DNA from 3 places in the Pseudaminobacter sp. Soil_N_29 genome. Region 2 is predicted to be linked to each of the others. Evidence: riboswitches for the same ligand, from Rfam matches in the RefSeq annotation. Region 2 holds a riboswitch; each other region holds the start of a gene.

Region 1 (7,994 bases), on a different contig from region 2:
GTTTTTGTTTATCCTTGGCGTCGACGGGCGACGGCTCGCGATTGCGAACGGGTAGAAACCACTAACACGGGGAATGTGTCAAAACTAGAACGCGGCAGTTTCACTTTATGTTTTCAAGATGTTGCCGAAATCACGGGAAAACCGGGCACTAGCCGCCGTTCGGCTCGCACGAGACAACTGGGCAACAGGTCGGATCATGGTTTGACCCGTGCCGAAAACGCCAATAGAACGCACCGCAGAGCCGGCGAGGCCGGGCAGGGCTGAGTATCATGTCGCACAACACTTTCGGACATCTGTTCCGTGTCACCACCTGGGGCGAAAGCCACGGCGCGGCCTTGGGCTGCGTGGTCGATGGCTGCCCGCCCGGAATTCGCTTCACGCGCGCCGAAATCCAGGCCGAACTCGACCGGCGCCGCCCAGGCAAATCGCGGTTCGTGACCCAGCGCCGCGAGCCCGACGAGGTGCAGGTGCTGTCGGGCTTCGTGCTGGACGAGGACGGCGAGACGATGATCACCACCGGCACGCCGGTATCGATGATGATCGAAAACGTCGACCAGCGCTCCAAGGACTATGGCGAGATCGCGCGGCAATACCGGCCGGGCCATGCCGACTACACCTATCACGTCAAATACGGCCTGCGCGACCATCGCGGCGGCGGGCGTTCTTCCGCTCGCGAGACCGCTGCGCGCGTGGCTGCCGGCGCGCTGGCGCGCAAGGTGGTGCCGGGCATGGTGGTGCGCGGTGCGCTGGTCTCTATCGGCGTGAAGGACATCGACCGCAGCCGCTGGAACTGGAATTTCGTCGAGGATGCGGAAAACCCGTTCTTCACGCCCGACCCGGATTCGGTGCCGGTATTCGCCGAATATCTCGACGGCATCCGCAAGGCCGGCTCCTCGGTGGGCGCCATCATCGAGATCGTGGCCGAGGGCGTGCCCGCCGGGCTCGGCGCGCCGGTCTATGCCAAGCTCGACCAGGACATCGCCTCGAACCTCATGTCTATCAATGCGGTGAAGGGGGTGGAGATCGGCAATGGCTTCGAGGCCGCGCGCATCACTGGCGAAGAGAATGCCGACGAGATCCGCATAGGCAACGATGGCAAGCCGGTGTTCCTGTCAAACCACGCCGGGGGTATACTTGGCGGCATCTCGACGGGGCAGGAAATCGTGGCGCGCTTTGCCGTCAAGCCGACGTCGTCGATCCTGACGCCGCGCAAGTCCATCGATGTCGACGGCAAGGACGTCGACGTGATGACCAAGGGCCGCCACGACCCTTGCGTGGGCATACGCGCCGTACCGATCGGCGAGGCCATGGTTGCCTGCGCCATCGCCGATCACTACCTGCGGCATCGCGGCCAGACCGGCCGGGTGTGATTGTATTCATGTGAGCAACTGAACGGACTCCGGACAAGATGGGCTACGACCAGAAGAAAGTCGTCGAGGCGCTGCGGGCCTTCGAACGTGGCGAAATCGTCGTCGTGATGGATGACGACGGACGCGAGAACGAGGGCGACCTGATCGTCGCGGCCGTGCACTGCACCGCCGAGAAGATGGCCTTCATCGTGCGCCACACTTCCGGCATCGTCTGCACGCCGATGACGCGCGAGGACGCCCGGCGGCTGAACCTGGCGCCGATGGTGGCCGAAAACGATTCGGCCCACACCACCGCCTTCACCGTCAGCGTCGACTTCAAGCATGGTACCACCACCGGCATCTCGGCCGACGACCGCACGCTGACCGTGCGCAACCTGGCCAACGACAATGCCGGCCCCGCCGATTTCGTTCGTCCGGGTCACATCTTCCCGCTGGTGGCGCGCGAGGGCGGCGTGCTGATGCGCTCGGGCCATACCGAAGCTGCGGTAGACCTGTGCAAGCTGGCCGGCCTGCCGCCGGTGGGCGTCATCTCGGAACTGGTCAACGACGACGGCACGGTCATGCGCGGGCCGCAGGTAGCTGCCTTCGCTGAGGCGAACGGCCTGAAGCAGGTGTCGGTGGCCGACCTCATCGCCTATCGCCAGCGACAAGAAAAGCTGGTGCAGCGCGTGGAGTGCTCGGATATCGAAACGCCCGGCGGCAAGGCCAAGGCCTATACCTACACGCTGCCCTGGGACGTGATGCACCACCTGGCGATCGTGTTCGGCGACATTCGCGATGGCGAGGAAGTGCCGGTCAGGCTGCATTCGGAGAACGTGGTGGACGATGTGTTCGGCACCGGCCATGACCTGCAATCGATCATGAAGTCGATGGGCGAGCGCCAGCGCGGCGTCATCGTCTATCTGCGCGAGGGGTCTGTGGGCGTCGCCCACCAGGACCGCAACCGCCCGGTGCACAACGAGGCGGAAGCCCACGCCGAAGCCCGCAAGCGCGAGAGCGAGTGGCGCGAGATCGGCCTGGGTGCGCAGATCCTGCGCGACCTCGGCATCTCCTCGATCAACCTGATCGCCTCGCGCGAGCGCCACTATGTCGGCCTCGAAGGTTTCGGCATCAAGATCGCCAAGACAGAAATTCTTTAGCGAGAATCGCCGCTGTCGTGCGGCAGACGCTTGACAATATCTCCCCTCAGGACATGCTCAATTCGCCTGTTCTGGGGGGATTTTTACATGTGGGACTTCGATATCGGCAAGACGCTGTCGATGATGGTGAAGACATGGCCCTTCATCGTCTTTCGCATCATCGTGTTTTTTGCAATCACCGCGGCCTATGTGCTTGCGACCGGCGCCGGAGCGGGCGTCGGATACGGCGCAGGCCACATCTTCGGCGGCGAGGACGGTCCGGTGACCCTTTCGCTGTGGGGCGGGATCCTGGGTTTCGGCGCGGTGTCGCTGATCGTCTACTGGATCCGCGAATACATCCTCTACATGGTCAAGGCCGGCCACATCGCGGTCATGGTCCGGCTGCTTGACGGCCACGACGTGCCGGGCGGCCAGGGCCAGATCTCTTATGCGCGGGAAGTGGTGACGGCGCGATTTGCCGAGGCGAACATTCTCTTTGTTCTCGACCAACTGGTGAAGGGTGCCATCGCCGCCATCACCGGCCTGATCGGCGGCATAGCGTCCTTCCTTCCCATCCCGGGGCTCGAGGGGCTGGTGAAGTTCATCAACACGGTCATTCGCCTGTCGCTGACCTATGTCGACGAGATCATTCTCGCCTACAACATTCGCATCGACAGCCACAGCCCTTACGAGACCGCGCGCCAGGGCGTCGTTCTCTACGCACAGAACGCCAAGACACTGGTCAAGAATGCGGTGTGGCTGGCGATCATCATGTGGGGCCTGACCTTCGTCATTTTCCTGATGATGCTGACGCCGGCAGCCGCCATCCTCTACGTGATGCCCGGGCAACTGGCGGGCTGGGCCTTCGTGCTGGCGATCGTGTTCGCCTGGGCGGTGAAGGGCGCGCTGATCGAGCCCTTCGCCATCGCTTCGCTGATGCAGGTCTATTTCAAGGCCATTGAGGGGCAGACGCCAAACGCCGACTGGGATCGCCGGCTGGCCGACGCATCGGGCAAGTTCCGCGAGCTGAAGGACAAGGCGCTGGGCGGGCCCGGCGGGTCGGCCTGGCAGCCGGCCGAACAGCCAGGCTAGGCACGACAGGACCGGGCTTCTTCTCGAACCACTGTCTCTTTGAGCGAGGCCTCTCCAGGGCGGCCGAAGGCCTCGCTCATGATGAGCTCGGGCAGGGGCAGGCGATTGCCCCAGCCATTTGCCTCAAGGTCTGGTTTCGGCGCGAACTGCGAGACGCGGCCCACGCATAGATAGGCGACCGGCGCGACGTGGTCGGGCATGCCGAGCAGGCCCTTCAATGCCTGCTCGTCGAGGATGCTGACCCAGCCGATGCCCACGCCCTCGGCACGCGCGGCGAGCCAGAGGTTTTGGACGGCACAGACGGTGCTGTAGAGGTCCATCTGCGGGTTGTGCCAGCGGCCGAGCGGCGAGGTTTCCGAACGCCGGCGGTCGCAGGTGATGCAGAGGTTCAGCGCGCTTTCGCAGATGCCTTCGAGCTTCAGCTTGCGGTAGAGCGCCTGCCGCTCGGCGGCGATGGCGGGCAGTTCCTGCTCGCGGGCGGCGAGGAACAGGTTGCGCACCCGCTCGCGTCGCGCCATGTCGCGGATCACGATAAAATTCCACGGCTGCATGAAGCCGACCGACGGCGCGTGATGGGCGGCCAGCAGCAGACGGGCCAGAACGGCATCATCCAGCGGCTCGGACGAAAAATGGCTGCGGACGTCGCGGCGCGTGAAGATGGCGCGGTAGACCGCCTCGCGCGCGGCATGCTCGAAGGCGTTTTCGGGCGTGGGATGGCTGCTTGCCGGCATCGCGTTTCCCCTTGCGAACAGGCTGGGCATCGTTCCGCCTGACCATGCGGACGACTATTTCTGCCTGGCCGGTCTTCTGGCTCGGGTTCGTCCCGCCATCGGCGCCTTCCCGTTCCGCAGAACAGTGGCATCTACCGATGCGGTCCCCCTTACAGCGTTGGGCACGCCGCGGATTTGCACCGCGTTCCCGATTCTCCCGCCTTGGAGCGCGATGGCTTCTCCTCGAGACGCCATCTTGCTCCAAGTTTCTGGAGCATGATCTTGTCCGAAAAGTCTGCAACTTTTCGGGATCATGCTCTAAGGCAGGCACCTTGCAGCGGCGCGACACTATCGCGGAACGGGGCGCGATGCATCCTCGCCATGCGACACGGAGTTTGGAGAAAGGACAATTTTCCCCAGGCTTCGGCAGGTAGTGCGTGGCGACGGCCGCCTTTGCTGATAAACTGCCCGGCATGACTACGCGCCTTTATTCGCACCCGATCTATCTCGAGCACCTGACGCCGCCGGGGCACCCGGAGCGCCCGGACCGGCTGCGCGCAATCGCGCGGGCGCTGGAGGACGATGCGTTTGCGGACCTCGTGCGCGTCGAGGCGCCGGAGGGCGACGAGGCGACGATCCTGTTTGCCCATCCCGAGAGCTTCGTGGAGCGGATCCGTGCGGCGATCCCCGAGGAGGGGCTCGCAGGCATCGATGCAGACACCACCGTCAGCCCCAAGAGCTGGCAGGCGGCGCTGACGGCAATCGGCGCGGCCAATGCGGCGGTGGACGACGTATTCACCGGCAAGGCCGACAACGTCTTCGTGGCGGCGCGTCCGCCGGGCCACCATGCCGAGAAGACCACGGCAATGGGTTTTTGCCTGTTCAACAATGCGGCGATTGCGGCCCGCTACGCTCAGCGCCAATATGGCGCCGAGCGCGTGGCCATCGTCGACTGGGACGTGCACCACGGCAACGGCACGCAGGACATCTTCTGGGACGACCCGAGCGTGCTGTTCTGCTCCACCCACCAGATGCCGCTTTATCCCGGCACCGGCGCCAAGGACGAGACCGGCGCGGGCAACATCGTCAACGCGCCGCTGTCGCCGGAGAGCGGCAGCGACCTGTTCCGCGAGGCATTCCGCGCACGCGTGCTGCCGGCGCTCGACAATTTCGCGCCGGACCTGATCATCATCTCGGCCGGCTTCGACGCGCACCATCGCGACCCGCTGGCGCAGATCAATCTGACGGAAGAGGACTTCGACTGGGCGACAGGCCAACTCATGGACCGCGCGGCGCGCTATGCGAACAACCGCATCGTGAGCCTGCTCGAGGGCGGCTACGACCTGCAGGGCCTGTCTTTTTCGGTCGCGGCGCATGTGAAGCGCCTGATGAAAGGATGAATGATGGACGCCGAACCGAATGACGACATCAAGGCGATGAGCTTCGAACAGGCGCTGGAAGCGCTGGAGAGCATCGTCGACCATCTGGAGCGCGGCGACGTGCCGCTCGACCAGTCGATCCGCATCTACGAGCGCGGCGAGGCGCTGAAGGCCCATTGCGACCGGCTGCTGAAGGCGGCCGAGGACAAGGTGGAGAAGATTCGCCTGTCGCGCGACGGCAAGCCGGTGGGAGCCGAGCCGCTAGACGGGGAGTAGGGCATCGTTGAACAATCCGTCTCGGCGGCGCGGTATTTCTCCCGTGGTCGTCGCGGCGTAGCCTCTGCGGGCAAGATTTTTGCGACTGCCGCCGATTGGAGGTTACCATGAGCTTCTTTCCCGCACCCGATCCCGAACTGGGCAACGCATATTCCTGCGATGCGCTGGAACTGATGGTGGTCGCCAACGCCAAGGATATTGGCGGCTTCGAGGTTCGCCGGGCGCTGCCGACCGCCCGGCGGCGATTGGTCGGCCCCTTCATCTTCTTCGATCGCATGGGCCCGGCGATCCTGCGGGCCGGGCAGGCGTTGGACGTGCGCCCGCACCCGCATATCGGTCTCTCCACCGTTACCTATCTGTTCGACGGGAAGATCCGGCACCGCGATTCGCTCGGCACCGAGATGGTGATCTCGCCCGGCGACGTGAACCTGATGACGGCCGGGCGCGGCATCGTCCATTCCGAGCGCACGCCGGAGGAGATCCGCAGCGCGCCGACCTTGATCTCGGGCCTGCAGACCTGGATTGCGCTGCCCGACAACAGGGAAGAAATGGCCCCGGGCTTCGAGAACACGGCGAATACCGCGCTGCCCGAATTCGCCGCCGACGGCGCAAAGGGGCGCGTGGTGATGGGCGACTTCGAGGGCCATCGCTCACCGGTAACCGTCTACCACGACACGCTCTATGTGGATGTGCGCCTGGAGCCCGGCGCGAAGATCCGCATCCCGGCCGATGCGGAAGAGCGCGCGATCTATGTGCTGGAGGGCAACGTCACGATCCTGCGCGACCGATTCCCGCCCGACCGGCTGCTGGTGTTCCGCCCCGGCGACGAGATCGTGGTGTCGTCCGACGAGGGCGCGCATTTCATGCTGTTCGGCGGCGCCTCGCTGGGCTCGCAGCGCTACATCTGGTGGAACTTCGTTTCCTCGTCGAAGGAGCGCATCGAGCAGGCCAAGGAAGAATGGAAGACCGGCCGTTTCGACATCGTGCCGGGCGATGAGAACGAGTTCATTCCCTTGCCCGAGCGCTGAGTTTTGCGGGCATAAGGCCACATCTTGCCCGCGCTCATTTACATTCCGGCACCGACACTCTATCTCCGAAGCCGATATTGATCGATTAGACAGGCTGAATCCCGTGACCTTGCCGCCCAAAACGCCGCTGCTGGATACGGTGCGCATTCCTGCGGACCTCAAGCGGTTGCCCGAAAGCGATCTGCCGCAACTGGCTTCCGAATTGCGCGCCGAACTGATCGACGCCGTCTCGCACACCGGCGGGCATCTCGGCGCGGGCCTGGGCGTGGTCGAACTGACGGTGGCGCTGCACTATGTGTTCGACACGCCGGATGACCGCATCATCTGGGACGTCGGCCATCAGGCCTATCCGCACAAGATCCTGACCGGGCGCCGCGACCGCATCCGCACGCTGCGCCAGGAGGGCGGGCTGTCGGGCTTCACCAAGCGCGCCGAGAGCGAATACGACACTTTCGGTACCGGCCACTCGTCGACGTCGATCTCGGCCGGCCTCGGCATGGCCGTGGCGCGCGACCTGGAGGGGCGCAAGAACAACGTGATTGCCGTGATCGGCGACGGCGCCATGTCGGCGGGCATGGCCTACGAGGCGATGAACAATGCCGGCGCGCTGAACTCGCGCATGATCGTGATCCTCAACGACAACGACATGTCGATTGCGCCGCCCACCGGCGCGATGAGCGCCTATCTGGCGCGTCTCGGCTCGGGCCGCGCCTATCAGGGCATCCGCGATCTCGGCAAGAAGCTGACTTCCTATCTCGGCGCCCGCGTCGACCGCGCCATTACCCGCGCGGTGGAGCATGCGCGCGGCTATGTGACCGGCGGCACGCTGTTCGAGGAAATGGGCTTCTTCCACATCGGCCCTATCGACGGACACAATCTGGAACACCTGATTCCAGTGCTGAAGAACGTGCGCGACAATGCCGACGGGCCGGTGCTCATCCATGTCGTGACGCAGAAGGGCAAGGGCTACGGTCCGGCCGAGGCTGCGGCCGACAAGTATCACGGCGTCAACAAGTTCGAC
Region 2 (7,994 bases):
GCGCTGGGCCTGGGAACCTGGACGCTGAAGGGGCAGGAATGCACTGAGCTGGTGTCTCGGGCACTGTCCATCGGCTACCGGCACGTCGATACCGCGCGCGCCTACGGCAACGAAGACGCCGTGGGCGAGGGGCTGCGCGCTTCCGGCATTGCGCGCGACGAACTGTTCGTGACCACCAAGGTGTGGTGGACGGAAATCGCGCCCGGCGACCTTGAGCGCTCGGCCGAGGCCAGCCTGAAGGACCTTGGCCTCGACCAAGTCGACCTGCTGCTGATCCATTGGCCGAACCCGCGCATTCCACTGGAGAGCTCGATCAAGGCGCTGAATGCGGTCAGGCGCATGGGCCTCACCCGCCACATCGGCGTGGCCAATTTCCCCACCAGCCTGCTGGCCGAAGCGATTTCGCTTTCGGAGGCGCCGCTCGTTTGCAACCAGGTCGAGTACCATCCCTATCTCGACCAGTCCAAAATGCTGCGCATGTGCCGCGAGAGCGGCCTGGCTCTCGTTTCCTATTGCCCGCTGTTCCGGGGCGGCGGTCTGTTCGAGGAAAAGGCGGTGCAGGACGCCGCTGCCCGCCATGGCAAGACGCCCGGCCAGATCGTGCTGCGGTGGCATGTTCAGCAGGAGGGCGTGTCGGCAATCCCGCGCACCTCAAAGGCGGAACGGCTGGCGGAAAACATCGCCGTTTTCGATTTCGCGCTGTCGGATGCGGAGATGGCGGCTATTTCCGCACTGACCAGCCAGAACAAGCGCATCTGCGACTACGACTTCTCGCCCGAATGGGATGCCGCTTAGGCCAGGTGGCGGCGGCCTATAGCCCCACAGGGTTTGCGACGGGCAAAGGTCGGTTTCCTGCTATCCTCCCACCGCTCGGGCCTGCCAACCTGCCCGCGAAATATCCGGGGCAGGAATGGTCACGCAGGTAAGGCATCCCATCTGGCTTCCCGCCGTAAAGCAGGCGGGCGCGCGCACCTTTGCCACGCTCTATGCGCTTGAGTCATTTGCGCGCGCCGCCATTTCCAGCGTCGTGCCGATCCAGGCCTACGAACTCCTGCAGAACAAGCAGGGCGTCTCGCTGCTTTATACGCTGGTGGCGCTGATCGGCCTTTCGGCAACGCTGTTCATGCCGATGCTCATCAGCCGCTTCTCGCGCCGCTGGATCTACACCGCGGGCACGGCGCTTCTGGCCATTGGCTCGCTCCTGTTCATGACCCATTCGCTGGCCGGCCAGATGGTGGGCATGCTGGCACGCGTCATGGGCTCCAGCGCGCTCGCCATCACGCTCAACCTCTACATCATGGACCACATCCGCAAGACGGAGATCATGCAGGCCGAATCGCTGCGCATGGCCTGGTCGATGATGGCCTGGACCGGCGGGCCGACGCTCGGCGTCTTTCTCTATACGCGTTATGGCATCATCGTCACGCATGCCGTGGTGGTGGGCTTCGCGATGGCGCTGCTGGCCACGTTCTGGTATTTCCGCCTCGGCGACAATCCGCTGATCAGCCCCGGCAAGACGCGAGCCGCCAACCCGCTGAAAAACATCGGCCGCTTCGTCTCACAGCCCAGGCTGCGCCTGGCCTGGGTGATCGCTTTTGGCCGTTCCTGCTTTTGGACCACCTTCTTCGTCTATGGCCCGATCCTGATGGTGGTGACGGGCGAGGGCGAGCTGGCTGGCGGTCTTCTGGTGTCGGCCGGCAATGCGCTGCTCTTTGCGGCTATCTCCTGGGGCAAGGCGGGGCGTCGCTTCGGCGCACGCAACGTCATGACGTTCGCTTTCCTGGCCATGAGCGCCGCCTTGTTCGCGGCGGGGCTGAGCGGCGAAGGGCTGCCGCTGCTGACGGGTGGCTTCCTGTTGCTCGGAGCGCTGTTTGCGGTGGCGCTCGATGCGCTCGGCTCCACCGCCTTCATGCGCGCGGTGCGCACCTATGAGAGGCCGCAGATGACGGCGGTCTACCGCACCTATCTGGATCTTTCCGAGCTTATCCCGCCGCTGGTCTACACGGTGGTGCTCAGCTTCTTCGGCCTTGGCGCGGTGTTCGCCACGCTAGGCTTCTTCACCATCTTTTGTGGCGTGATTACCTTCCGCTATCTTCCGAAGTCGATGTGACCTCGCAAGCGGCGTGCTGGTCGCGCACCCATTGATGGAAGCGATGCAGCTCGTATTCTTCCGGCATCAGCACGCCGGAAGAATGGCGCATCGAATGCAGGCCCTTCTGGTTGACCTCGCAGATGGCGGCGTCCTCCTCCAGCACCCGCGCGCCGAAACTGACGATGTTTTTCAGGCCGGCGCCCTCCGATGACAGCGCATCCGCGGGAAACAGCCATTCGGCGGTAAGCTCGGTCTGCTCCGGTCCGAGCGGCAGGAGGCGCACGGTGCGCACATAGTCGACATGACCGACGATGAACATGGAAGGCAGGTGCGCGGCATAGGTCTGGCCCGCGGCGCGCTCCGCCTCGGTCAGCGTGGCGAAGACGGGACCGTGGGCGCGCCCATCGTCCGACCAAGTTTCGGCTCCCGGACGCAGCCCGCCGGCATATTCGGGCGCGTCGTTGTCCGCATGGAGAGCCCATTCCGGGTCGTCGTAGCGTGCCATCAGCCCGCGCCCATAGATCGGCACCAGGTGGGAGAGGTGCTTGTGCACGCCGGGGCAATGCAGGCACTCGTTGAAGTTTTCCCAAAAGACCTTCCAGTTGCAATTCAGCACCTTGCGCAGCACGTGGCCGGTGGCGAGGTCTTCCAGAGGCCAGTTCGACAGGTCGCACGAGCCGGGGTCGAAGCTTTCGGGCGCCGAGCCGGCGGCATCTTCGGCAAGATTGACGAAAACGAAGCCCCGCCACGACGAAAGCGCCACCGGATAGAGCGGATAGTCGGCCTTGTCGAAACCGGCAGGAAGCGTCTTGGAAGGGACGCGCACCAGCTCGCCCGCCAGAGAATAGGACCAGGCGTGGTAGGGGCAGGTGAGCAGCTTGCTTTTCAACCGACCTTCGCTTTCGCGGCAAAGCTGCGAGCCGCGATGGCGGCAGGTGTTGTGGAAGGCGCGCAAGGCTCCGGCTTCGTCGCGGATGAGCAGAACCTGCTGGGTGCCCACCGTGAAGACGCGAAAGGCTCCAGGCTGCGCGATATCTGCCTCGCGGCAGAGCATGATCCAGTTGCGATACCAGATCGCTTCGAGGTCGCGGCGGTATTCGGCCTCGTCCCAGTAGGCCCGGGACGGCAGCGTTGCCTGGGCGGTTCGCAGGCCGTTATAGGGATCGATTGCTTCGGTGTCTGCTCGCATGGCGTTGCCCCGATCGATGGGAGAGCGGACACTGCTGCGCGCCGATTGTCAATCGGGGGCGCGAGGTGAGGCAGGTGGCTGACTTGCGCGTTTGCGACCTTGCCGGCCGATAAAAGGGCGGGATTATGGTTTGCCGGGCGTGGCGATTCTTCATATAGTCGCAATCGTCGTCGGTTCCGGACGGAACCAAAAGGGAATGCGGTGCGGGCATTTTTTGCCCAAAGCCGCGGCTGCCCCCGCAACTGTGCGCGGAGAGCTCTCCCCAGATGCCACTGAGGGTTACCTCGGGAAGGCGGGGAAGGGCGTAGACCCGCAAGCCAGGAGACCTGCCGGCGACGAAGAAAACTCTATGGGCCCTCGGGTGGAGGGTGAAAGGATTTTTGGAATGAACACTGTTGCTTCCTCGTCGATCGGCGCTTCGGTTGGCTCGGCCTCGCGCGTTACGCAGCTGGCGCTTTCCGCCCTTCTCGGCCTTTTCGTGGTCGGCTTCGTGGGCTTTGCGCAGATGGACGCCGTTCACAACGCTGCCCACGACTACCGTCACTCGCTCTCGTTCCCCTGCCACTAACGGGGGGCTTTCACATGACAGTGTTTCGCAACGTCGTGTTCATCGCGGCGATCGCCGGGCTTTTGTCCGGCATCGTGATGGCCGCGATGCAGGCCTATGCTACCGTCCCGCTGATCCTTCAGGCGGAGGTTTATGAGGAAGCCGCCGGCGGGCACCACCATGGTGCTCCGGAGGTCTCAACCCCGTCTGCTCTCGATCATGAAGCGGCGGCGCCTGCGGAAGAGGAAGAGGGCTGGGCGCCGGCCGACGGTTTCGAGCGCTACAGCTTCACCGTGCTGGCCAATGTCGTCACCGCCATCGGCTTCGCGCTGGTGCTAGTGGCCGTTTCCGAACTGGCCGGCGGCATTGCCGGTTGGCGCCAGGGTGTGTTCTGGGGCTTTGCCGGCTTTGCCGTGTTCACGCTGGCACCGGGCCTGGGTTTGCCGCCGGAACTGCCTGCCATGCCCGCGGCCGATCTCGCCGCCCGTCAGGTCTGGTGGATCGGGACGGCTGTGGCAACCGCCGCGGGGCTTGGCCTGATCGCCTTCCGCAGCTCGTTGGCGTTCTCGCTGATTGGCGTGGCTTTGATCGTGGCACCGCATGTCATCGGCGCGCCGCAGCCGGAAAGTCACGAATCGCCCATTCCGGCAAGCCTGCACCACCAGTTCGTGGTCGCGGTCACCGTCACCAACCTGATCTTCTGGGTGGTGCTTGGGGCTCTGGTCGGCATCGTCCGCAGCCGCTTCACCGGAACGGCGAAAAGCCTGCGCGACAGCTTTGCGTGAGGCACACACACTGACGCTGCTGCTCGGCGGCGCGCGCTCCGGCAAGAGCGCGCATGCCGAGCAGCTGGCGACCGGCTTCCCGGCGCCCTGGACCTATATCGCCACCGCCCAGGCCTTTGACGACGAGATGGTGGAGCGCATCGCGCTGCACCGCGCCCGCCGCGCCGAGGGCTGGGAGACGCTCGACGCGCCGCTGGACCTCGTGGGCGCAATAGAGAGCGTACCCGACGGCCGCCCGCTATTGGTCGATTGCCTGACGCTATGGCTTTCCAATCATCTCCTGGCCGAGCATGATCTCGAACGCGAAAGCGAACGCCTTGCCGATGTGCTGGGCAAGCCGCGCGGGCCGTGGTTCGTCGTGGCCAACGAGGTCGGCCTCGGCATCGTGCCCGATAATGCGCTTGCCAGAAGATTCCGCGACGCCGCCGGCCGGCTCAACCAGAAGATTGCGGCTCGCGCCGACCGTGTCCTATTCATGGTCGCGGGGCTACCCATGCAGGTGAAATGACATGAAGGAAATCGACGACAGCGAAGCCGAACGCCATAAGGCCAAGATGGCCAAGCGCAAGGCGGTGCAGGATGCAGAAGTCGCCGGCAAGACCATCGAGCAGAAGGGTCTGCTGATCGTGAACACCGGCCCGGGCAAGGGCAAGTCAACGGCGGCCTTTGGGCTGGCGCTGCGCATGCTGGGCTACGGCCGGCGCGTCGGCGTCGTGCAATTCGTCAAGGGCGCGTGGCACACCGGCGAGAAGGACGCCTTCGCCGCTTTCGGCGACCGGGTAGTCTGGCACACGATGGGCGAGGGGTTTACCTGGGAAACGCAGGACATCAAGCGCGACATCGCCGCCGCCGAGGCCGCCTGGGCCAAGGCGGTGGAGCTCATCAACGATCCGACCATCGATCTCGTCGTGCTCGATGAGCTCAACATCGCGCTGCGCTATGACTATCTGGACCTCGACATGGTCGTTGCGACGTTGAAGAACCGGCGCGAGGGGCTGCATGTCGTCGTCACCGGCCGCAACGCCAAGCCGGCGCTGATCGAGGCAGCAGATCTTGTCACCGAGATGGGCTCGGTGAAGCACCATTTTTCGGCCGGCGTGAAGGCGCAGCAGGGGATCGAGTTCTAGTGGAGAACCGCTACGCCACGCTGGCCTCCTGGGTCTATGAGTTGGACAAGCCGGTGGGGCGTTCGTTCGGCGACGTGGAGTATTACCGCGATCGCCTGCACGGATGCACCGGGCCGATTCTGGAACCGGCTGTAGGCAATGGCCGACTGTTCGTTCCCTTGCTCGAGGCCGGCTTGTCCGTGGAAGGCTTCGACGCGTCTGAAGAGATGCTACGCTATTGCCGCGAGGCATGCGAAAGCCGCTCCTTGCCGGCAAGGCTTACCCGGCAGACCTTCGAGGGATTTTCCTATGCCGAGCGCTTCGACGCGATCGTCGTGCCGCTTGGCTCCTTCCAGCTCATCACCTCCTATCCCGACGCGATGGCCGTGCTGGAGCGTTTTCGCGACCATCTGCTTCCGGGCGGCCGGCTGATCGTCGATCTCGACGCCATCGACAGTTTTCTCGGTGAGAGCCATTCCATGCGTACTTGGAAAACCGACCAGGGCGATCTGCTGACCCTTGCCAGCGACCGGGTGGAGACGGATTACATCTCGCAAACGACCAAAACGACATTGCGCTACGAACTTTGGCGTGGCGGAAAGCTGGTGGATTCGGAGATGGACCTGTTTTGCCTGCGGTGGTGGGGCGTTGCCGAGTTCGAACTGGCGCTCCGGGCTGCCGGCTTCATTGATGTCGAAGCCTGTGGCGACTACCAGCATGGCCACGCGCCCCACAAGGGCGACGGGATCATCACTTTCGAGGCTCGCCGAAGCTGACGTGCCTGATCTTTCTCACATGAGAAAGATCGCAACCGCCAGTATTCCGAACAGACCGATCAGCAGCCAATCAGCGACGTGATAAAGCCGCAGCGCGCGCCTGATATCGGTGCTGGTCGCTTCGCGCCTGCCGTCCCCCATCATGTGGTCCTCGACCAGCATGCCGCCATAGACACGCGGGCCGGCCAATGCCAGCCCAAGCGCGCCGGCCATCGCGGCCTCCGGCCAGCCCGCATTGGGCGAGCGGTGCTTGCCGGAATCCCGGCGCAGTGCGCGCCAGGCGTTCTTCGGGTCGGCTCCCGGCACAAGTGCGGCGGCCGCAACCAGCAGCAGGCCAGTGATGCGCGAGGCGGGCAGGTTGATGAGATCGTCGAAGCGGGCGGCCGCCCAGCCGAAGGCTTCGTGGCGCGGCGTGCGGTGGCCGATCATCGAATCGGCCGTGTTGGCGGCCTTGTAGGCGACGCCACCGACGAGCCCGCCGACGCCGAGCCAGAAGGCGGGCGCCACGATGCCATCGGAAAAATTCTCCGACAGGCTTTCGATCGCCGCGCGGCAGACGGCAGCTTCGTCGAGCTGGTCGGGGTCGCGCCCGACAATCATGGAGACGGCGCGCCTGCCGGCCGCGAGCCCGCCCTCGTCGAGCGCATCTGCCACGGCCTTAACGTGGCTGCCGAGGCTGCGCTGCGCAATCAGGCTGCTGCCGAGTAGCGCCACAAGGATGATGCCGAAAGGCAGGACCGAGAGCAGCATCGAAAGAGCGAGCGCAGTTGCTGCCGGCACGCCCACCAGCACGACAAGCGCCACCACGCCCGAAATGCGGCGCTGCATGTCGGAAAGGGTCGCGCGGTTGAGGTGCCTGTCGAGGAAAGAGATCAACTGGCCGATCCAGATGACGGGATGGCCGATTGCGCGCACCAGTCGATCCGGGTAACCGAAGCCCAGTTCGACGAGAAGCGACAGGAAGGCGAGCAGGACGAACATGGCGCTAGTGAACGGGAACTCGGTGGATGCGGTGGCCGATCATGGCGGCAGTCTGGGCCGGGCCAGAGCGCTGTTTCCCCAAGCGCCTCTGCCCTGGATCGACCTGTCGACCGGGATCAACCCGCACTCCTATCCGCTTTTCGATCTGCCTGCCACCGCCTTCTCGCGGCTGCCGGAGCCGGCCCGCGCGCGGGAACTGGCTGCCGTCGCAGCCGCGGCCTATGGCGCGCCGTCGGCCGCCAATCTGGTGCCGGCGCCGGGCACGCAGATACTGCTGCCGCGGGTCGCCGCGCTGGTGAAGCCCGGCCGGGCGCTGGTGTTGGGGCCGACCTATGCCGAGCATGCACGCGCCTGCGCCATCGCCGGCCACACGGTGGCGGAAGTGCACGACTTCGATGCACTGGTCGGCGCCGACATTGCCGTTGTGGTCAACCCGAACAACCCGGACGGACGCGTGGTCAGCCGCCGAGACCTTCTGGAATTGGCCGACAAGATGCGCTCCAAGGGCGGGCTTCTGG
Region 3 (7,994 bases), on a different contig from region 2:
TTCAATCCGGACGGGCGGCAGGGTGTCTATTCGGGCTACCAGGGCTGGGTGCAACGCGCCGGCCGCTTCCGCTCGCTCGGCGACGGGCAGGTCGATTTCTCGGGCATTTTCTCCAAGCTCGCTGCCTATGACTATGACAGCTGGGCGGTGCTGGAATGGGAGTGCTGCCTGAAGCATCCGGAAGTGGGTGCTGCCGAGGGCGCGCCCTTCATCGACAGCCATATCATCCGGGTGACGGAAAAGGCATTCGACGATTTTGCGGGCGGGGAAACGGACCGGGCGGCGCTGCGCAAGATGATGGGCATTGCCTGAAATCGAGACGAGACCGGACGAGCGAGGAGGGGAGGTTTCAAGATGACCATTGAGGGACGCAGCGAGCGCAGGGAAGGCCCGATCCGCTACGGCATGGTGGGCGGCGGGCAGGGTGCTTTCATAGGCGGGGTGCACCGCATCGCCGCTCGCCTCGACGGCGAATTCGAGCTGGTGGCCGGCGCGCTTTCGTCCGATCCCGAAAGGGCGAGAGCATCGGGCGCCGAACTCGGGCTTGATCCGGAGCGCAGCTATGGCTCGTTCCAGGAGATGGCCAAGACCGAGGCCAAGCGCCCGGACGGCATCGAGGCGGTGGCGATCGTGACGCCCAACCACATGCATTATCCGGCCGCCAAGGCGTTCCTGGAGGCGGGCATCCACGTCATCTCCGACAAGCCGCTGACCTCCAACCTGGCCGACGCCAGGAAGCTTGCCGCGCTGGTGGAAAAAACCGGCAAGGTCTTCGTCCTCACCCACAACTACACCGGCTATCCGATGATCCGGCAGGCCCGCGAGATGGTGCAGAATGGCCAGCTCGGCGAAATCCGTGTCGTGCAGGCCGAATATCCGCAGGACTGGCTGACCGAGAAGGCGGAGGATCATGGGTCCAAGCAGGCGGCTTGGCGCACCGACCCCAAGCAGTCGGGCGCCGGCGGCTCCACCGGCGATATCGGCACCCATGCCTACAATCTCGCCCGTTTCGTCACCGGGCTGGAGCTGGACAGTCTTTCGGCCGACCTCGACGCCTTCGTGCCCGGCCGCCAGCTCGACGACAATGCGCATGTCATGCTGCGCTTCAAGGGCGGGGCCAAGGGCATGCTGTGGGCAAGCCAGGTCGCGCCCGGTAACGAAAATGGCCTGAAACTCAGGGTCTACGGCACCAAAGGCGGCATCGAGTGGACGCAGAGCGACCCGAACTACCTTTGGCACACGCCCTTCGGCGAGCCCAAGCGGCTGCTGACCCGTGCCGGCGCGGGCGCCGGGCCGGCCGCAGCGCGGGTCACGCGCGTGCCGGCTGGGCACCCGGAGGGCTATCTGGAAGGCTTTGCCACCATCTATGCAGAGGCTGCCAAAGCGATCCGCGCCGCGCGCCGCAACGGCAATCCGGGCAACGACGTGCTCTACCCCACGGTGGAGGACGGCGTGGAAGGCGTGGCCTTCGTCGAAGCCTGCGTGAAGTCTTCCAAGAAGAACGCGGCCTGGACCAAACTCTGACGGAATTGGCTGGGGCTGCCCTCACCATTGCCACCGCCGGGCCCCGGCAGTGGCATTTTGCCCGGCCAATCGCTATGTGAGCTCTCAAAGGTGACAAACCCGGCAATTCGGGCCAAGTTTCGGTTGCAGGGTTTAGGAAGGGCGAGCGGCATCATGGCGGCAAGGGAAAAGCTGACGAAGAACCAGCTTCGCGTGCTCGAGAAACTCGAGGCTGCGAGCGGCCCGCTCAGCGCCTACATGCTGCTCGACCAACTGCGCGAGCAGGGTTTTCGTGCGCCGCTGCAGGTCTATCGCGCGCTCGATGGCCTGATGAATGCCGGCTTCGTCCACCGGCTGGAGAGCATGAATGCCTTCGTTGCATGTTCCGAGCCGCACGACCACAGCCACCGGCTGATCGCCTTCGCCATATGTGACAAGTGCGGTCAGGTCTCGGAGTTCTCCGACGAGATCATCGGCGAGCAGCTCGACGCCTGGATCGGTTCGACCGGCTTTGCGGCGAAGAGGGCTGTGATCGAATTTCGCGGCACCTGCGCCAAATGCGCGGCGTTGGCCGCATAGGCCGGCGCGCTCGCCTCAGGTGATGCGGCCGCGCGCCACCACCGGCCGGAAGCGACGAACTCTTCTGCTGTTGACCTTCGAACCCCGCGTGGCTACCAATCGATTCGGAATTGGTTCCGCTTCGCGGCGGATGAAAAGGGAACACGGTGAGACCTTCGGGTCGAAGCCGAGACTGCCCCCGCAACTGTAACCGGCGAGCTTTCCTTCAACCAAGCCACTAAGAGCGCAGCGCGCGATTGGGAAGGCGAAGGCGAAGCGTTGACCCGGAAGTCAGGAGACCTGCCTGTTCCGGTCACCCATGCTTGAATACGGGGTGTGTTCAGGCGCGGTCGTCCGTGGCGGTGACATTTGAAAAAAGTGTTGCCGCGCGCCCGGACGATTCTGACGGACCCAGTCCCGGACATCTCCGATCGGCGGCTCTGAGCTTGCATGCTGAACTCCCGCTTGCAGGTCGAATGGAGTGCTGAATGAAGAGACTGAATTTGCGCGCAAGTGTTCTTGCGCTCGCCGCAACCGGCTGTGCGGCAATCGTGTTCCCCCAGACCGCATCGGCCGAGCAGGTCGACGATGAAACCACGCTTCTGGAACGCATCGTCGTGACGACGCCGCTGAGACGAGAAAGCTCGCTGGTGGGGTCGACATCCTCCGTCACCGTGATCGATGCCAAGGAGATCGAGCAATCTGCCGCGCCGGACCTGCCGTCGCTGTTGAGGGCCCACACCGGCGTGTCCATCGTCTCCTATGGCGGTCAGGGAGCCGCGGCCAATATCCACATGCGTGGCATGTCGGCCAGCCAGACGCTGGTTCTCATCAACGGCGTGCGGGCAAGCGCGGCCACGACCGGAACCGCCTCGATCTTCAACATTCCGCTGAGCGCCATCGAGCGCATCGAAGTGGCCAAGGGGGCGCATTCGGCGCAATATGGCGCCGACGCCATGGGCGGCGTCGTCAACATCATCACCAGGCAGGGCGGCCCCTGCGCCGATGGCCGCGACGCCTGCGCCAGCGTAACGACCGGCATCACCCACCCTTGGGGCGGCTACGTTTCCGGCTACGCTCAAGGGCGTACCTCCAACGGGATGGACTACTCGGTCGGCGGCAGTATTCTCGGCACCCGCGGCTACGACTTCACCACGCCGCTCGCCTGGGACCACGAACCGGGCGACGAAGGCTTTCTCCAGGGCTCGTTGAACCTGTCGCTGTCGAAGGATTTCGATTGGGGCAGGCTCTACGCCGATGGCCTTTTTGCATCTGGCCGCAGCCAGTATGACAGCGCCTATCCCTACGACAACGAGGTTGATGCCAGCACCTTCGCCGGAAAGCTCGGCGCGCAGATCCTGCACGGGGACGACTGGTCCTCGACCGTCGAAGCAAGCTCGGGGCTCGACTACTCGACCAATTTCCGCAAGGGCGTGGCCGGCAGCACCAAATACGACACGCAGCGCCACGGCATATTTGCCTCGACGGAGAAAGGTTTCCAGACCGGCAGCGTGGCGCATATCCTGGCCGGGGGCTTCGAGGCCTATCGCGAGCACGTCGATTCCACGATTGACTACGCCGTCACTTCGCGCACGCTCGCCGCGGTTTTCAGCCAGTATTCGCTGGAATATGAGGCGCTTCGCGTCGACAGCGGCATTCGCTACGACCACAACGAACAGTTTGGCGGCGCGACGACCTACAATGTGGGTGCGAGTTACGACGTGCTTGCCGATCTGGTGCTGCGCGCATCCTTTGCCACCGGCTTCCGGGCGCCGACCTTCAACGAGCTGTACTATCCGGGCTTTTCCAATCCGAACCTGAAGCCGGAGAAGTCGCGCTCCTATGAGGTCGGGCTGAACTGGCAGGCGGCCGCCGGCACCAGCCTGGACCTCGCCTTTTACCAGACCTGGGTGACCGACGCGATCGCCTCCTTTGCGCCGAGCTACACGCCCGAGAACGTAGCCCGCGCCCGCATCACTGGGTTCGAGGCGGCGCTGGCCCACCAGTTCAGCGAGGAATGGAGCGGCAAGACGACACTCGACATCCGCCAGCCGCTGAACCAGGACACCGGCAACTATCTTCCCTACCGCGACCTCTTCAAGGCTACCGCCGAGCTGAACTACAGCCCGACGGAAGCGCTCAACCTTTCGGCCAGGCTGCTCTATGGCGCGGCGCGCTACGCCGATGCCGCAAACACGGGGAAGCTGGCGGACTATGTGACGGTGGATTTCACGGCGCTCTATGCGCTGGATTCACAATCCCAGCTCAAGTTGTCGGTCGAGAACGTCTTCGACGAGCAATATTTGACCGCCGCGGATGGTGTTCCGCCATATTCTCAGGGATATCTCGCGCCGGGGCGTACAATCGGGTTGAGCTTCACTCGAAACTTCTGAGTTTGAAGCTGGCCCGGCACAACGGGCTCTCGTTTGAAGGCACGCGATGGGACTGGCTGAAGGGACAAGGCGGAGAGCGATGACCGCGGCGGGATACTCCATGCGTGGGGTGGGCGTAGCAATCGCTATCGCATCAGCGACCTCCGTGCCGGTCTTCGCGGCGCAGCCGCCCCACCGCGTGGTTTCGCTGAATGTCTGCACCGATCAGCTCGCCATGCTGATCGCGGGCCAGGGGCAGCTCTATTCGGTGTCCAATCTGGCGACGGATCCGACCGCATCGGTGCTGGCCGATGCGGCCGCGAGCTATGTGGTCAATCACGGCCTGGCCGAGGAAATCTTCCTGATGTCGCCGGACCTCATTGTGGCGGGCACCTATACCACCCGGACGACTGTCGATCTGTTGCGCCGGCTCGGACTGCGCGTGGAGGAGTTCGCGCCGGCGGACTCCTTCGAAGATATTCGCGCGCAAATCGCCCGCATGGGCGAGATGCTGGGGCAACAGGAAAAGGCCGCGGCGCTGGTTTCCGGTATGGATGCGGAACTGGCGCGCCTCCGCGCGCAGCCTGCATCAAACCGCTCGATCGCGCTTTACTACACCGACGGCTACACCTCCGGCGCCGGCACGCTGGTGGATGAAACGGTGCGCGCGGCGGGCCTCCGGAACATTGCCGACAGGCTGGGGATGGCCGGCACCACCAAGCTGCCGCTGGAGTTGCTGGCACTCGAAAACCCGGACCTGGTTGTCACCAGTCAGGAGCAATACGGCGCGCCGGCGCTGGCGGGGCAGGGCTATGTCCACCCCGCCTTCAAGGCGCTGACGGCTGGAAAGAAGGCAGTCAACGTCCCGGCCAAATACACGATCTGCGGGGCGCCTTTCACGCTGGAAGCGGTGCGCATCATGAGAGAAGCGGCGCGAACCGTGGAGGGGACCAGATGAGCGAGACCGCGCGCTTTCGGCTGCTTTTCTTCCTGCTTGGCTTAGCCGTGCTGCTGCTGTTTGGCCTCTCGCTCACGGTCGGTCCGGCGGCAATCGGCTTCGGCGAAAGCATTGCTGCGCTGTTTTCCGACAAGGCCGAGCCGATGGCGCTGATCATGCAGGAAATCCGCCTGCCGCGCGCGGTCCTCGGCCTGATGATCGGCGCCACGCTCGGGCTCTCCGGTGCGGTGCTGCAGGGCTATCTGCGCAATCCGCTGGCGGAGCCCGCGCTGCTCGGCGTCAGCGCTTCGGCTTCGCTGGGCGCGGTGATCGCGATCTATACCGGCTTCTCCGCCGTTTTCCGGCTTGGCCTGCCGCTGGCCGCCTTGGCCGGCGCGGTGGTCGCGGTCGTGGTGGTGCAAGCCATGGCGGGCATGCGCGGCGGCGCCTTGACGGTCATCCTCGCCGGCGTGGCGGTGTCGAGCTTTGCCGCTTCCATGACCTCGCTGGCGCTTAACCTGTCGCCCAATCCCTTCGCCGCGGTCGAAATCATGTTCTGGATGCTGGGCTCGCTCGCCGACCGTTCGATGACGCATGTCTGGCTCGCCGGCCCCTTCATTGTGGCCGGCTGGGCGATGCTGGCAAGCGTGGGGCGCTCGCTCGATACGCTGACGCTCGGCAGAGATGCCGCCGCCAGCATGGGGGTCAATCTGCGCCGGGTGCAGTTGCTGGCCGTGCTAGGCACGGCCGCTTCCGTGGGGGCGGCTACCGCCGTGGCGGGCGCCATCGGCTTCGTCGGCCTCGTGGTGCCGCATTTGTTGCGGCCGCTGGTCGGGGCGCGACCGTCGCACCTCTTGCCCGCGAGCGCGCTGGGCGGCGCCTGCGTGCTGCTCGCCGCCGATATCCTGGTGCGTGTCATCACGCCGGAAAAAGACCTGAAGCTCGGCGTGCTCACGGCCATCGTCGGCGCGCCGTTCTTCCTCTGGCTCGTCTACCGCACGCGGAGGACACTGCTGTGAGCCTGCTGTTGGTGGAAAATCTGCACGCTTCGCTTGGGCGCAGAACGGTGCTGAACGGCATTTCCTTGCGCGTCGGCGAAGGTGAGTTCGTGGGCCTGATCGGCCCCAACGGTGCGGGCAAGTCTACGCTGCTTCGCGCGGCTCTCGGGCTCATCACGGCGCAGGGGAAAGTCACGATTGCCGGGCAAGACGCCGCCACGATGACCGCGCGGGAGCGGGCGCGCCGCATCGCCTATCTGCCGCAGGAGCGCGAGATCGGCTGGCCCGTTTCCGTCGAGACCGTGGTTTCGCTCGGCAGGGCGCCACACCGGCCGGCCTTTGCCGGCCTCGACGCCACCGACAGGGCGCAGATCGAAGAAGCGATCCGGCGCATGGAACTGGAAGCGTTTCGCCATCGCACGGCGACCGAGCTTTCGGGCGGCGAGAAGGCGCGGGTGCTGATCGCGAGGGCGCTGGCGCAGGATGCGCCGCTCCTGCTTGCCGACGAGCCGACGGCCGGGCTCGACCCCTCGCACCAGATTGCGTTGATGCGGCTGTTTGCCGAGCTTGCCGGGGAAGGGCGCGGGGTGGTCGCGTCGCTGCACGATCTCAGCCTCGCTGCGCGCTGGTGCACGCGCCTGATCCTGCTCGACAAAGGCGCCATCATCGCTGATGGAACGCCCGGGGAGGTGTTGACGCGGGAGCGCCTGCGCGCGGTTTACGGCGTCGAAGCCCATCTCTCAGAGGCCGCCGGTGGAATGCTGGTCGTGCCTCTGGACACGGCCGCGAGGTGACGCGAGCCGCCGCCGGGCATGGCAACCGGCGGGGGCTGACGATTCACGGGGCCGTTGAGATGACGAGGCTCAGTGCGCCTCGTCCCAGTTGTTTGCGGCCCGGGCCTCGACCTGCAGCGGTACCTTAAGCGCCACGGCCGGCATGGCCGCGCTCTCCATTACGGTGCGCACCACCGGCAGCGTCGCCTCCACCTCGGCCTCCGGCACCTCGAAGATCAGCTCGTCATGCACCTGCAGCAGCATGCGAGCGCCAAGGCCGGCTTCCGGCAGCGCCGTTTCCATTCGCACCATGGCGCGGCGGATGATGTCGGCGGCCGATCCCTGGATCGGCGCGTTGATCGCCGCGCGCTCGTTGAAGGAACGTATCTGCGGGTTGGATGCGCGGATCTCCGGATAGTGCGCCCGCCGCCCGAAGATGGTCTCGACATAGCCCTTGTCGCGGGCGAATGCCTTGGTGCTCTCCATATAGTCGCGAATGCCGGGGAAACGCTCGAAATAGCGCTTGATGTACTCGCCTGCTTCCTCGCGCGGGATGGAAAGCTGGTTGGCAAGACCGAAGGCCGAGATGCCGTAGATGATGCCGAAATTGATCGCCTTGGCGCGGCGGCGCACCTCTGGCGGCATGCCGGCCACGGGCACGCCGAACATTTCCGACGCGGTCATGGCATGGATGTCGATGCCGTCGGAGAAGGCCTGCCTGAGCTGCGGAATTTCGGCGACGTGCGCAAGCACGCGCAGTTCGATCTGGCTGTAGTCCGCCGACACCAGCTTGTTGCCCTTGTCGGCAATGAAAGCGGTGCGGATCCGCCGCCCTTCGGCCGTGCGGATCGGA

Evidence for each region. Region 2 has a riboswitch for cobalamin ahead of AC3A4H_RS08425 (CbtB domain-containing protein). Riboswitches for the same ligand answer to the same signal wherever they lie in the genome.
Region 1: another riboswitch for cobalamin. It lies ahead of bluB (5,6-dimethylbenzimidazole synthase); the one in region 2 lies ahead of AC3A4H_RS08425 (CbtB domain-containing protein).
Region 3: another riboswitch for cobalamin. It lies ahead of AC3A4H_RS05345 (TonB-dependent receptor domain-containing protein); the one in region 2 lies ahead of AC3A4H_RS08425 (CbtB domain-containing protein).

The regions. Positions count from the first base shown of each region.
Region 1 is NZ_JBDGLC010000001.1:515,044-523,037, reverse strand. It holds gene aroC (chorismate synthase) at 270-1,370, shown strand; gene ribB (3,4-dihydroxy-2-butanone-4-phosphate synthase) at 1,409-2,509, shown strand; gene AC3A4H_RS02450 (hypothetical protein) at 2,597-3,580, shown strand; gene bluB (5,6-dimethylbenzimidazole synthase) at 3,577-4,311, opposite strand; cobalamin riboswitch at 4,380-4,523, opposite strand; gene AC3A4H_RS02440 (histone deacetylase family protein) at 4,764-5,690, shown strand; gene AC3A4H_RS02435 (exodeoxyribonuclease VII small subunit) at 5,694-5,945, shown strand; gene AC3A4H_RS02430 (pirin family protein) at 6,053-6,973, shown strand; gene dxs (1-deoxy-D-xylulose-5-phosphate synthase) at 7,077-7,994, shown strand, end outside.
Region 2 is NZ_JBDGLC010000002.1:511,862-519,855, reverse strand. It holds gene AC3A4H_RS08440 (aldo/keto reductase) at 1-795, shown strand, start outside; gene AC3A4H_RS08435 (MFS transporter) at 911-2,110, shown strand; gene AC3A4H_RS08430 (aromatic ring-hydroxylating oxygenase subunit alpha) at 2,079-3,281, opposite strand; cobalamin riboswitch at 3,436-3,629, shown strand; gene AC3A4H_RS08425 (CbtB domain-containing protein) at 3,667-3,849, shown strand; gene AC3A4H_RS08420 (CbtA family protein) at 3,864-4,613, shown strand; gene cobU (bifunctional adenosylcobinamide kinase/adenosylcobinamide-phosphate guanylyltransferase) at 4,606-5,121, shown strand; gene cobO (cob(I)yrinic acid a,c-diamide adenosyltransferase) at 5,123-5,740, shown strand; gene AC3A4H_RS08405 (class I SAM-dependent methyltransferase) at 5,740-6,495, shown strand; gene cbiB (adenosylcobinamide-phosphate synthase CbiB) at 6,511-7,476, opposite strand; gene cobD (threonine-phosphate decarboxylase CobD) at 7,475-7,994, shown strand, end outside.
Region 3 is NZ_JBDGLC010000001.1:1,111,537-1,119,530, reverse strand. It holds gene AC3A4H_RS05360 (sugar phosphate isomerase/epimerase family protein) at 1-312, shown strand, start outside; gene AC3A4H_RS05355 (Gfo/Idh/MocA family protein) at 355-1,524, shown strand; gene AC3A4H_RS05350 (Fur family transcriptional regulator) at 1,678-2,082, shown strand; cobalamin riboswitch at 2,177-2,383, shown strand; gene AC3A4H_RS05345 (TonB-dependent receptor domain-containing protein) at 2,550-4,454, shown strand; gene AC3A4H_RS05340 (ABC transporter substrate-binding protein) at 4,600-5,391, shown strand; gene AC3A4H_RS05335 (FecCD family ABC transporter permease) at 5,388-6,389, shown strand; gene AC3A4H_RS05330 (ABC transporter ATP-binding protein) at 6,386-7,162, shown strand; gene polA (DNA polymerase I) at 7,232-7,994, opposite strand, start outside.